3 regions of the Terrisporobacter hibernicus genome follow, and region 3 is predicted to be linked to each of the others. Evidence: riboswitches for the same ligand, from Rfam matches in the RefSeq annotation. Region 3 holds a riboswitch; each other region holds the start of a gene.

Region 1 (3,294 bases), 120 kb from region 3:
CTTTAACCAAATAATAAATTAAGTCAGAAGAGAAATCTTCTGGCTTTTATTGTATATAAAGTAACCTACTAGTGTATTATCATATTAGACTCTATTGTAAGAATATATTAATAATAGTAAAATAAAAATACTTATTAAAAAATTTAAGGAGAGAAAGTTATGTCTGAGGAAAATAAGTTCATATATTGCTCAAAATGTGGGAAAAAAAGTTCAAAAAATGCTAAGTTTTGTACAAACTGTGGAAATAAATTAATAACAATAGAGGATAATGTAAAAAATGCTACTGAAAATATTAAAGACACTATAAAAAATAATGAAACATATAGAAGTTTTACAGATAGTAATTATGATGAAAATTATAAAGCAGATTTTGATAATATAGATATGGTTAACTTTATACAAAAGAAAGAAGAATACTATATACCTAAATTTAAGGAAATCCAAGAACTCTATAAATCTACTAGTTGGAACTGGGCCGCATTTTTCTTTAATTCATGGTGGTTTTTATATAGAAAAATGTATACTATAGGTTTTGGACTTATTATAGCAGATATATTAATTGGATCATTAATGCCATCTTTTTCATTAATTATAAGTATAGCAATAGCAGTTATTTCAGGGTTATACGGAAATATAGCTTACTTAAAGCACATACAAAAACAATTAAACTCTTTCATAAACATGGGAGACGAAATAAAACAAAGATTAATATTAAATAAAGGTGGAGTTAATATAGCAATACCAATAATACTAGCCATAATAACTCTAGTTTTTTTATTATTGATAGGTACATTAGGAACATTTTTATTTATGTTCTCTTCTCCATACTATTATTAGAATTATAAAATTCAACAATAATTAAGATACATAAATATTATATTTATGTGTCTTTTTTTATTTATATAGTATTATTTATTGTATTTGGAACGAAAAAGGTTAATAATCTAATCATTATTGAAACCTTGTGTTACAATTTAATTAAGTTATTTAAATTTCATAGATAGACTAATCAATAAATAATAATAGAAATATATATAATATTTATTATTTTTGATAACTCCACACATAAATCACATATTTATGTGCGAGCCCAATTTAGGAGGAAATTTATGAATAAAAAAATTAATGTTAAAAGACTAGTTCAGACTAGTTTATTAGTTGCATTACAAATTATATTAACTAGATTCTGCTCTATACAAACACCTATAGTTAGAATAGGATTTGGTTTTGTACCAGTGGCTATAATTGCTACTATGTATGGGCCAATATGGGCAGGTGTGGCAAATGGGATCGCTGATATTATAGGAGTTGTACTATTTCCAACAGGAGCATTTTTCCCAGGATTCACACTTACTGCAATATTGGCAGGGGTAGTATATGGAGTATTTTTACATAATAAGCCAGTTACATGGACAAGAATAATAGGAGCTGTTTTAGTTATAGACATAATTTTAAATTTAGGTCTAGATACTTATTGGCTGTCTATTTTAATGGGTAAAGGATTTATAGGATTATTGCCAACACGTTTACTTAAAGAAGCTATTATGATACCGTTAAAAATTATAACAATAGGAGTTGTATGGAAAAAATTCATAGTGAAATTACCTAAATTTTCACAAGCTATATAAGAAAAACTTATATGTAGCAGATTTAACCACTGCGAATTTAGAAAAGAAATAATGGTTGTTCAGCAATTCATACTAAAACTATAAGGGCTAAAGTTGGGGAAAGTCTATTGATTTTTACTAAGTAACTTTAATGTACGATAAAAGTGCTTATAACTTTTATAAGCACTTTTGTATATTTATCACACAATTTTAAATTGTCGAAAAAATCGGAAAAAACATATAAGAAAATGAACAAAAACAGTTGAAAAATATTATGAACTCACATACAATAATTTTAGAATTAAATAAATCCAAGTGAGATTTACGAGAGACATTTTTACCTAGGTAAAAAGGCCGAAGAAGCAATCTGAAAATCGCCATTAAATTTTCAGAGAAACTTTCAGGCAAGAATATCGTAAATTGATGGAACTCTGGAAAGACTTTGCTCATTAAGAGTGAAAGTCACCGAAGAAGAAAATGAGATTATCTCACTAAAACTTTCAGGTAAATGAACAGAGGATATGTGGCTACTATTTATAGTGTCTGCATATCCTCTTTTTTACGTATATATATAAAATGTGATGGGGGAGTAGGAGAATGATAGAATGTATGGAGCTAAAAAGAACTAAATTATTTTCTACACATGAAAAATTAAATGCAAAAATGTTTGAATTTGTAGGATGGGAAATGCCATTAGAGTATACAAGTGCAACTAAAGAACATGACTATGTAAGAAGAAGTGCCGGGCTATTTGATGTTTCTCATATGGGAGAAGTTGAAGTTAAGGGTAAAGACGCATTTAATTTTATACAGTATTTAATTACAAATGACATTACAAACCTGAAAGCAGAAGAAATTATATACTCACCAATGTGCTACGAAAATGGAATGACAGTAGATGATATGTTAGTTTATATGGTAAGTGAAGAAAACTATTTACTAGTAATCAATGCTGGTAATATAGATAAAGACTATGAATGGATTACAAAACAAAGTGAAAAATTTGACGTAAATATAAATAACATATCTAGTAATATTTCTCAATTGGCAATACAAGGTCCAAAAGCTGAAGATATATTATCTAAGTTAGTAAATATAAATTTAAGTGATATAGAGTTTTACAAATTTAAAAATAATGTAGAGGTTTGTGGAGAAAAATGTATAGTTTCAAGAACGGGTTATACTGGAGAAGATGGATTTGAAATATACTGTGACGAAAATGTAGTAGATAAAATATGGAATGATATTTTGGAAGTGGGAAAAGAAAATATAACACCAGTAGGTCTTGGAGCTAGGGATACTTTAAGAGCGGAAGTAAACTTACCTCTTTATGGTAATGAATTAAGTGAAAAAATATCTCCTATAGAAGTAGGTTTAGGAATATTTGTTAAACTAAATAAAGAAAATTTTATAGGAAAAGAAGCTTTAATTAGTTTAAAATCACAAAAAATACAAAGAAAATTAGTTGCTTTTGAAATGCAAGGAAAAGGAATGATAAGAAGTGGTTATGAAATAGAAGTAGATGGTAGTGTTATAGGATTTGTTACTACAGGGCTTAAATCACCAACTTTAGATAAATTTATAGGAATGGCAATAATAGATAGTAATCATGCCAAAATTGGAAGTGAAATAGGAGTAAGAGTAAGAAAAAAACTTGTAAGTGCAGTAATAGTAAAGAAACCTTTTT
Region 2 (3,294 bases), 630 kb from region 3:
TTTTTTACACTATATATACAAAGGTTAAGTTCTATTTTGGGTACCTTTTTTATAAAAAAGTAAAAATTTTTTTAAAAGTTTTTAAAAATTTCAATAAAACATTCAAAACATGATATTTTAGCTTATTTTTTCTCCATCTGATTTATTTTTTTCATCTAAATAATCTAGGTACAATTTAGTTTCAGATATGATTATTGGCGATAAGGCAAGTAAAGCAATTAAATTTGGTAGTGCCATAAGGCCATTTACAATATCAGCTATAATCCAAACCATTTCTAATTTTAAAAATGCTCCAAGCAACACCATAAGTACAAATAAACCTCTAAACAAATTTATTTTTTTTACCCCAAATAAAAATTCAAAGCATCTTTCTCCATAATAGCTCCATCCAAGGATAGTTGTAAATGCAAATAAACTTAAACTTATTGTTAAAAATATCGGTCCTGAATTTGGAAGTATTGATGCAAAAGCTGATTGAGTCATCAGGGCTCCATTTAAATCACTTTGCCAAACACCTGAAATAATTAAAGATACTCCTGTTAAAGTACAAATTATTATACTATCTATAAATGTACCAGTCATTGATATTAGTCCTTGTTCTGCTGGCCACTTAGTTTTTGCTGCTGCAGCTGCAATAGGAGCACTTCCAAGACCTGACTCATTTGAAAATACTCCACGAGCTATACCATTTCTAATAGCCATAGATACAGTTGCTCCTATAAAACCTCCCGTAGCCGCTTGACCAGTAAAGGCACTTTTAAATATTAATGTAAATGTTTCTGGTATTAATGTATAAAATTTCCCCAAAATAGTAAGACATATTAATATATATGCTACTGTCATAAAAGGAACTATTTTAGTTGCCACCTTGGATATACTTTGCAGCCCTCCAAATACAACTAACGCAACGCAAATCGCTAATATAACTCCTGTTATTTTAGGGTCTATATTAAAAGACCCTTGTACTGCATCTGTGATTGAGTTTACTTGTGAAAATGTACCTATACCTAAAAGGGCTACTAGTATACCACTTATAGCAAAAAATAATGCTAATGGTCTCCATTTTTCACCCATACCATTTACTATATAATACATGGGACCACCAGATACCTGGCCATTTTTATCTTTAGTTCTAAATTTTATAGCAAGTAAACCTTCTGAATATTTGGTTGCCATTCCAAAGAATGCAGCAAGCCACATCCAAAATAATGCTCCTGGTCCACCAGCTTTGATTGCCGTAGCAACTCCAACTATATTACCTGTTCCTATTGTTGCTGCAAGAGCTGTACATAAAGCTCCAAAACTTGAAATATCACCATTACCTTCATTCTCAGCTTTAAAAATTAATTTTAATGCTTTAGGTAATTTGACAATTTGTATTAATCCCAATCTTACTGTAAGGTAAATACCCGTACCTACTAGTAACACTAATAATGGTGGCCCCCATATAAAACTGTCCACCTTGTTTAATAAGTTAAGAAAATCCATAAAAAACACTCCTTTTGTAATTAAATAATTTAAGTACAAAATCATATAATCCTTTATGAATAAAGACAAGAATAAATTGCATCCTGCATACAATTACAATATGCACTTTGCTAAAAATATAATAATTTGGAATATGCATGAAATGTTAGGCAACTACCTTGCTTAAAATTTACTTTCTTACTCTCCTATGAACGTATTGATAATACAAGAATATATAAAAAGTATTATAGTATCTTAGTAAGTAAAAAAATACTAAATCATAAAGATGATTTAGTATAGGATTTCATACATATTAAAGAAAAGCATAAATATGCTTTACGTATATTCTCTGTCCTTTTGCCTGAGAGATTGAGCAGTTAAGCCTTGCCCCTTCGGCTCCCTTTGCGGGTATCTCCAGAGTTTCCTATTCTTTACAGTCCCACTTTTATAAAAAGTACCTGAGAGTATGACTCCTTCGGTGTGTCCTAAAACAACTCTTCTGTAAAGCTTCATCAGATTATTGACTTGTTAACTTGTAACAATAATAGTATATTATCTTCTAACACTTGTCAAATAGATTAATTTAAATTCCTATAGAAAATTATTTCATTAAAAAATATGGGTTAAAAATAACCCATATTTTTTATTATTATATTTCTATTCTTTTTTCTTTATATTTTATTGATTGAACAAATGAATATACTATTAAACCTTGTGCTATCATTCCACTTACTACCCATACAAAACCGCCTACCATTGGTAAAAGACTTAGTAGTCTTACAACTAACACACCAAGCAAAATCTGCAAATATGGATTTTTATTCTTAAGTATTAGTCTGCCAAGTACTATTCCCATAATCACCGGAGATAAATAAACTACTATAAAGTACATAATCAGTGAAATTACTCCCACAGGTAAGGCTATTATCGTTAGAAATAACAATAAACTAACTATAGGCGTTAATATAAATGATGCCATACCTCCTAAAACAACTGGAAGTGGTTCTTTCACTAATAAATCATCACTTTTGATAAAGAATTTTTTAAATATAGAGTATAAAAGCAATCCAAATATTAAAGATCCTAAAATCGATAAAATAGTTCCAAAACCTAAAAAAGCTTTTAGTTTACTCTCATTAGTAGAATTTTCTATCTTAGTGTATTGTATGTCGTTCATAGATACATTGGAGTTTACAATAGGCTCTTTAGGAGAGTATACTTTTATATCCCCTGTGATTTTACCATTATCCGCAATAATTAACTCATCGCAGTTTACGTTAACATCCCCATTAATTTTACCATTAATTATTATTGTATCACCTGTAGCATAAAAGCCTTCACAACTGCCTTTGAAATTAATATTCTCACCTGCAACGTAAATAGCTTTTGCAGTAGTTTTTTCCCCTATATTAATATCTTGACCAAAAGAAGTTATATTTTTTACATTTTTGCTATTAATACTTAAAGTTTGTGCTCCACATCTTATATTGCCCTTTACCTCATTACTTGTTATGTTGATGGTCTCACCAAGTGCTATAACATCACCATTTACATTATCTTTTACAGTGATCTTTTTACCTGCAGAGTAAATATCACCTAAGACTTCTTTTGAGATATTTATATCTTCATCTAAAGCGAAATAATTAGATGCACTATCTACATTATCTGCAAATGCATTAACTGTTAACAAGAGCATCATCAACAGCGTTAAAATAAAAACCCCTTTTTTCTTCATAATAACATCTCCCCCTGATTATTTTATTGCTATACTCTATCCATATAATCCTTGGTCTCTGTTGGTAATTCTTTATTCTTAAGTTTATATTC
Region 3 (3,294 bases):
AAAGTGGCAAATGATGCAAATATTGCTGCACTAGGTGAAATGTATAAAGGTGGAGGAAAAGGATACGAAAATATGATAATGGTTACTTTAGGAACTGGAGTAGGTGGAGGAGTTATTATAAATAATAATGTAATAGCTGGATACACTGGTTCTGGTGGAGAGATTGGTCATATGAATGTTAATCCTCATGAAAAAATAAGTTGCAATTGTGGTAGAAAAGGTTGTTTAGAACAATATGCTTCAGCAACTGGAATAGCAAGATTAGGAAGAGAAATTTTAGAAAAAGAAAGTTGTGAATCTAAATTAAGAAATATTGAAAATATTACAGCTAAAGATGTATTTGATTTTGCCAAAGAAAATGATGAATTGTCTGTGAGAGTTGTAGAGAAGTTTAGCTCCATATTAGGTCGCGCTTTATCGAATATATCTTGTATTTGTAACCCAGAGGTCTTTGTTATAGGTGGTGGAGTTTCAAAAGCGGGAGATATGTTATTGGAGAATATAAAAAAACATTACTCACAGAATGCTTTCCATGCAACTGCTGATACAGAGTTTAAATTAGCAACATTAGGAAATGATGCAGGCATATTTGGAGGAGCAAAGTTAGCAAGTGAAATTTAGCTAGGATACTAAAAAATATTAATGTAATGAAAGTTGTGAAATAAGGAAATACTATATTTGAAGCTTAGTTTAATGGCTTAACCACATACTAAAAAGGAATATCACAGATAATGTTTTACTTGTACTGTGATATTCCTTTTTTATTGTTATAAAAAATTAGAAAACTTATTGAAAATTATAGAAAATATTTATATAATATAAGTAATATAAAAATAATTTATAAAACAAGTGTAAAAAATTTTTATATCCTATTTTTCTAGTAAACAAATATGTCAATAAAAATGCATATTATAAAGGTTGATTACTGCGGGAGAGACTTATTAAATTAAGAGCCGAAGGAATAATTTAGTGCTAAGCGAGCACTTAAGATGATCTCAGGCAAAAGGACCGTAGTAGGACTTAACTCTGGAAAGCAAATAATACAACAGGATAAAGCATATTGCACCGAAGGGGCAACTCTTTTAGAGGAAACTCTCAGGTTAAATACAGAGCAGAAAGCTATCTTACTTTCTGCTTTTTTTGTTGCAAAATTTTGCTATTTTAACACATCTGTAGCATGTCACATATAAATTATTTCAAAAGATATAAATAAAAAAGATTTATAAGTCTTAAATGGGCTTTTAAATAATCATGTTAAACCTAGTTAGAAATTAAAATATTTGGAGGTGATTATTTTGAAATTAGAATTAGGATATGTAAAGGTAAATGACATATGCTTTTCAGATGTTTCAAAAGTAGAAAATGGTGTTATCTATGTTAATAAGCAAGAATTAATAGACTTATTAATGGAAGATGAAAATATTAAATCTATTCAATTAGATATTGCTAGACCGGGAGATAGTACACGTATAATGCCAGTTAAAGATGTAATAGAACCAAGGGTAAAGGTTGAAGGACCAGGAGGAATATTCCCAGGTATGATTAGTAAAGTTACTACTGTAGGTAGCGGAAAAACTAATGTACTTAAAGGTTCAGCAGTAGTTACAACAGGTAAGATAGTTGGATTCCAAGAGGGTATTATTGATATGAGCGGCGAAGGTGCAAAATATACTCCATTTTCTAAGCTTTGTAACTTAGTAGTAGTTTGTGAGCCAATTGATGGATTAAAACAACATAACCATGAGGCGGCTTTAAGATTTGCAGGATACAAAGCAGCTATATACTTAGGAGAGTTAGCTAAAGACATAACTCCAGATGAAGTAGAAGTTTATGAAACAGATTCAATAATTGAAGGATACAAAAAATACCCAGAACTACCAAGAGTAGCTTATGTGTATATGCTTCAAACCCAAGGTTTATTACATGACACTTATGTATATGGTGTAGATGCTAAGAAAACAATATCTACTTTGATTTATCCAACAGAAGTAATGGACGGAGCAATAGTAAGTGGTAACTGTGTTTCTGCATGTGACAAAAACACAACTTATCATCACGTAAACAACCCAGTTATTCATGATTTATTTGAAAAACATGGTAAAGAGTTAAACTTTGTTGGTGTAATAATAACAAACGAGAATGTTTATCTTGCTGATAAAGAAAGATCTTCTAACTGGAGTGCCAAATTAGCAGAGTTTTTAGGAGTTGATGGTGTAATAATCAACGAAGAAGGATTTGGAAATCCAGACACTGACTTAATAATGAACTGTAAAAAGATAGAAGAAAAAGGAATAAAAACAGTAATAATAACAGACGAATATGCAGGTAGAGATGGAAAATCTCAATCATTAGCTGATGCTGATTCTTTAGCAAATGCAGTTGTAACAGGAGGAAATGCAAACGAATTAATTACACTATCTCCAATGGATAAAGTAATAGGATATCCAGAGGTTGCAGATGTTATAGCTGGTGGATTTGACGGAAGTTTAAAACCAGATGGCTCAATAGTTGCAGAACTTCAAGTTATTACAGGATCTACAAATGAAATAGGTTTTAATAAATTAAGTGCAAGATAGTGAGAGGGGGGGTTGAAGATGATAAAAGTTGTTCAATATATAAATCAATTTTTCGCACAAATAGGTGGGGAAGAAATGGCTCATGTTAAACCTGAAGTGAGAGATGGTATAGTAGGGCCAGGGGCTGCTTTTAATGCAGCATTTAAAGGAGAGGCTGAAATAGTAGCTACAGTAATATGTGGAGACTCTTATTTTAATGAAAATTTAGAAGAAGCTAAAAAAGTAGTTTTGGATATGGTTAAGGGGTATAATCCAGATGTATTTATAGCAGGACCAGCTTTTAACGCAGGTAGATATGGTGTTGCTTGTGGAACAATAGCTACTGCTGTCAAAGAAGAATTAGGAATACCTTCATTAACTGGTATGTACGTAGAAAACCCAGGAGCAGATATGTTCAAAGATAAAGTTTATATGGTACCAACAAAAAACTCTGCAGTAGGTATGAGAGATGCTGTTAAATTTATGGCACCTCTTGCTCTTAAACTGGCAAAGGGAGAAGAAATAGGTGCATCTATTGAAGAGGGATATATGCCAAATGGTATAAGAAAAAATTTCTTTGACAAAGAAAGAGGATCTAAGAGAGCAGTAGATATGCTTATCAAAAAATTAAAAGGTGAAAAATTTACAACTGAGTATCCAATGCCTGATTTTGATAGAGTAGCTCCAAATTTAGCAATTAAGGACTTATCTAAAGCTAAGATAGCTCTTGTTACTTCTG

Evidence for each region. Region 3 has a riboswitch for glycine ahead of JW646_RS05560 (glycine/sarcosine/betaine reductase component B subunit). Riboswitches for the same ligand answer to the same signal wherever they lie in the genome.
Region 1: it holds a riboswitch for glycine, as region 3 does, so the genes downstream of both, gcvPA (aminomethyl-transferring glycine dehydrogenase subunit GcvPA) here and JW646_RS05560 (glycine/sarcosine/betaine reductase component B subunit) in region 3, are expected to answer to the same signal.
Region 2: it holds a riboswitch for glycine, as region 3 does, so the genes downstream of both, JW646_RS02585 (alanine/glycine:cation symporter family protein) here and JW646_RS05560 (glycine/sarcosine/betaine reductase component B subunit) in region 3, are expected to answer to the same signal.

Annotation. Positions count from the first base shown of each region.
Region 1 is NZ_CP081135.1:1,276,858-1,280,151, reverse strand. It holds gene JW646_RS06155 (ABC transporter permease) at 1-14, shown strand, start outside; gene JW646_RS06150 (DUF2628 domain-containing protein) at 160-837, shown strand; gene JW646_RS06145 (folate family ECF transporter S component) at 1,110-1,628, shown strand; glycine riboswitch at 1,923-2,033, shown strand; gene gcvPA (aminomethyl-transferring glycine dehydrogenase subunit GcvPA) at 2,205-3,294, shown strand, end outside.
Region 2 is NZ_CP081135.1:528,431-531,724, forward strand. It holds gene JW646_RS02585 (alanine/glycine:cation symporter family protein) at 118-1,488, opposite strand; glycine riboswitch at 1,807-1,895, opposite strand; gene JW646_RS02590 (hypothetical protein) at 2,117-3,202, opposite strand; gene JW646_RS02595 (AI-2E family transporter) at 3,232-3,294, opposite strand, start outside.
Region 3 is NZ_CP081135.1:1,158,251-1,161,544, reverse strand. It holds gene JW646_RS05565 (ROK family glucokinase) at 1-621, shown strand, start outside; glycine riboswitch at 919-1,021, shown strand; gene JW646_RS05560 (glycine/sarcosine/betaine reductase component B subunit) at 1,296-2,576, shown strand; gene grdB (glycine reductase complex selenoprotein B) at 2,589-3,294, shown strand, end outside.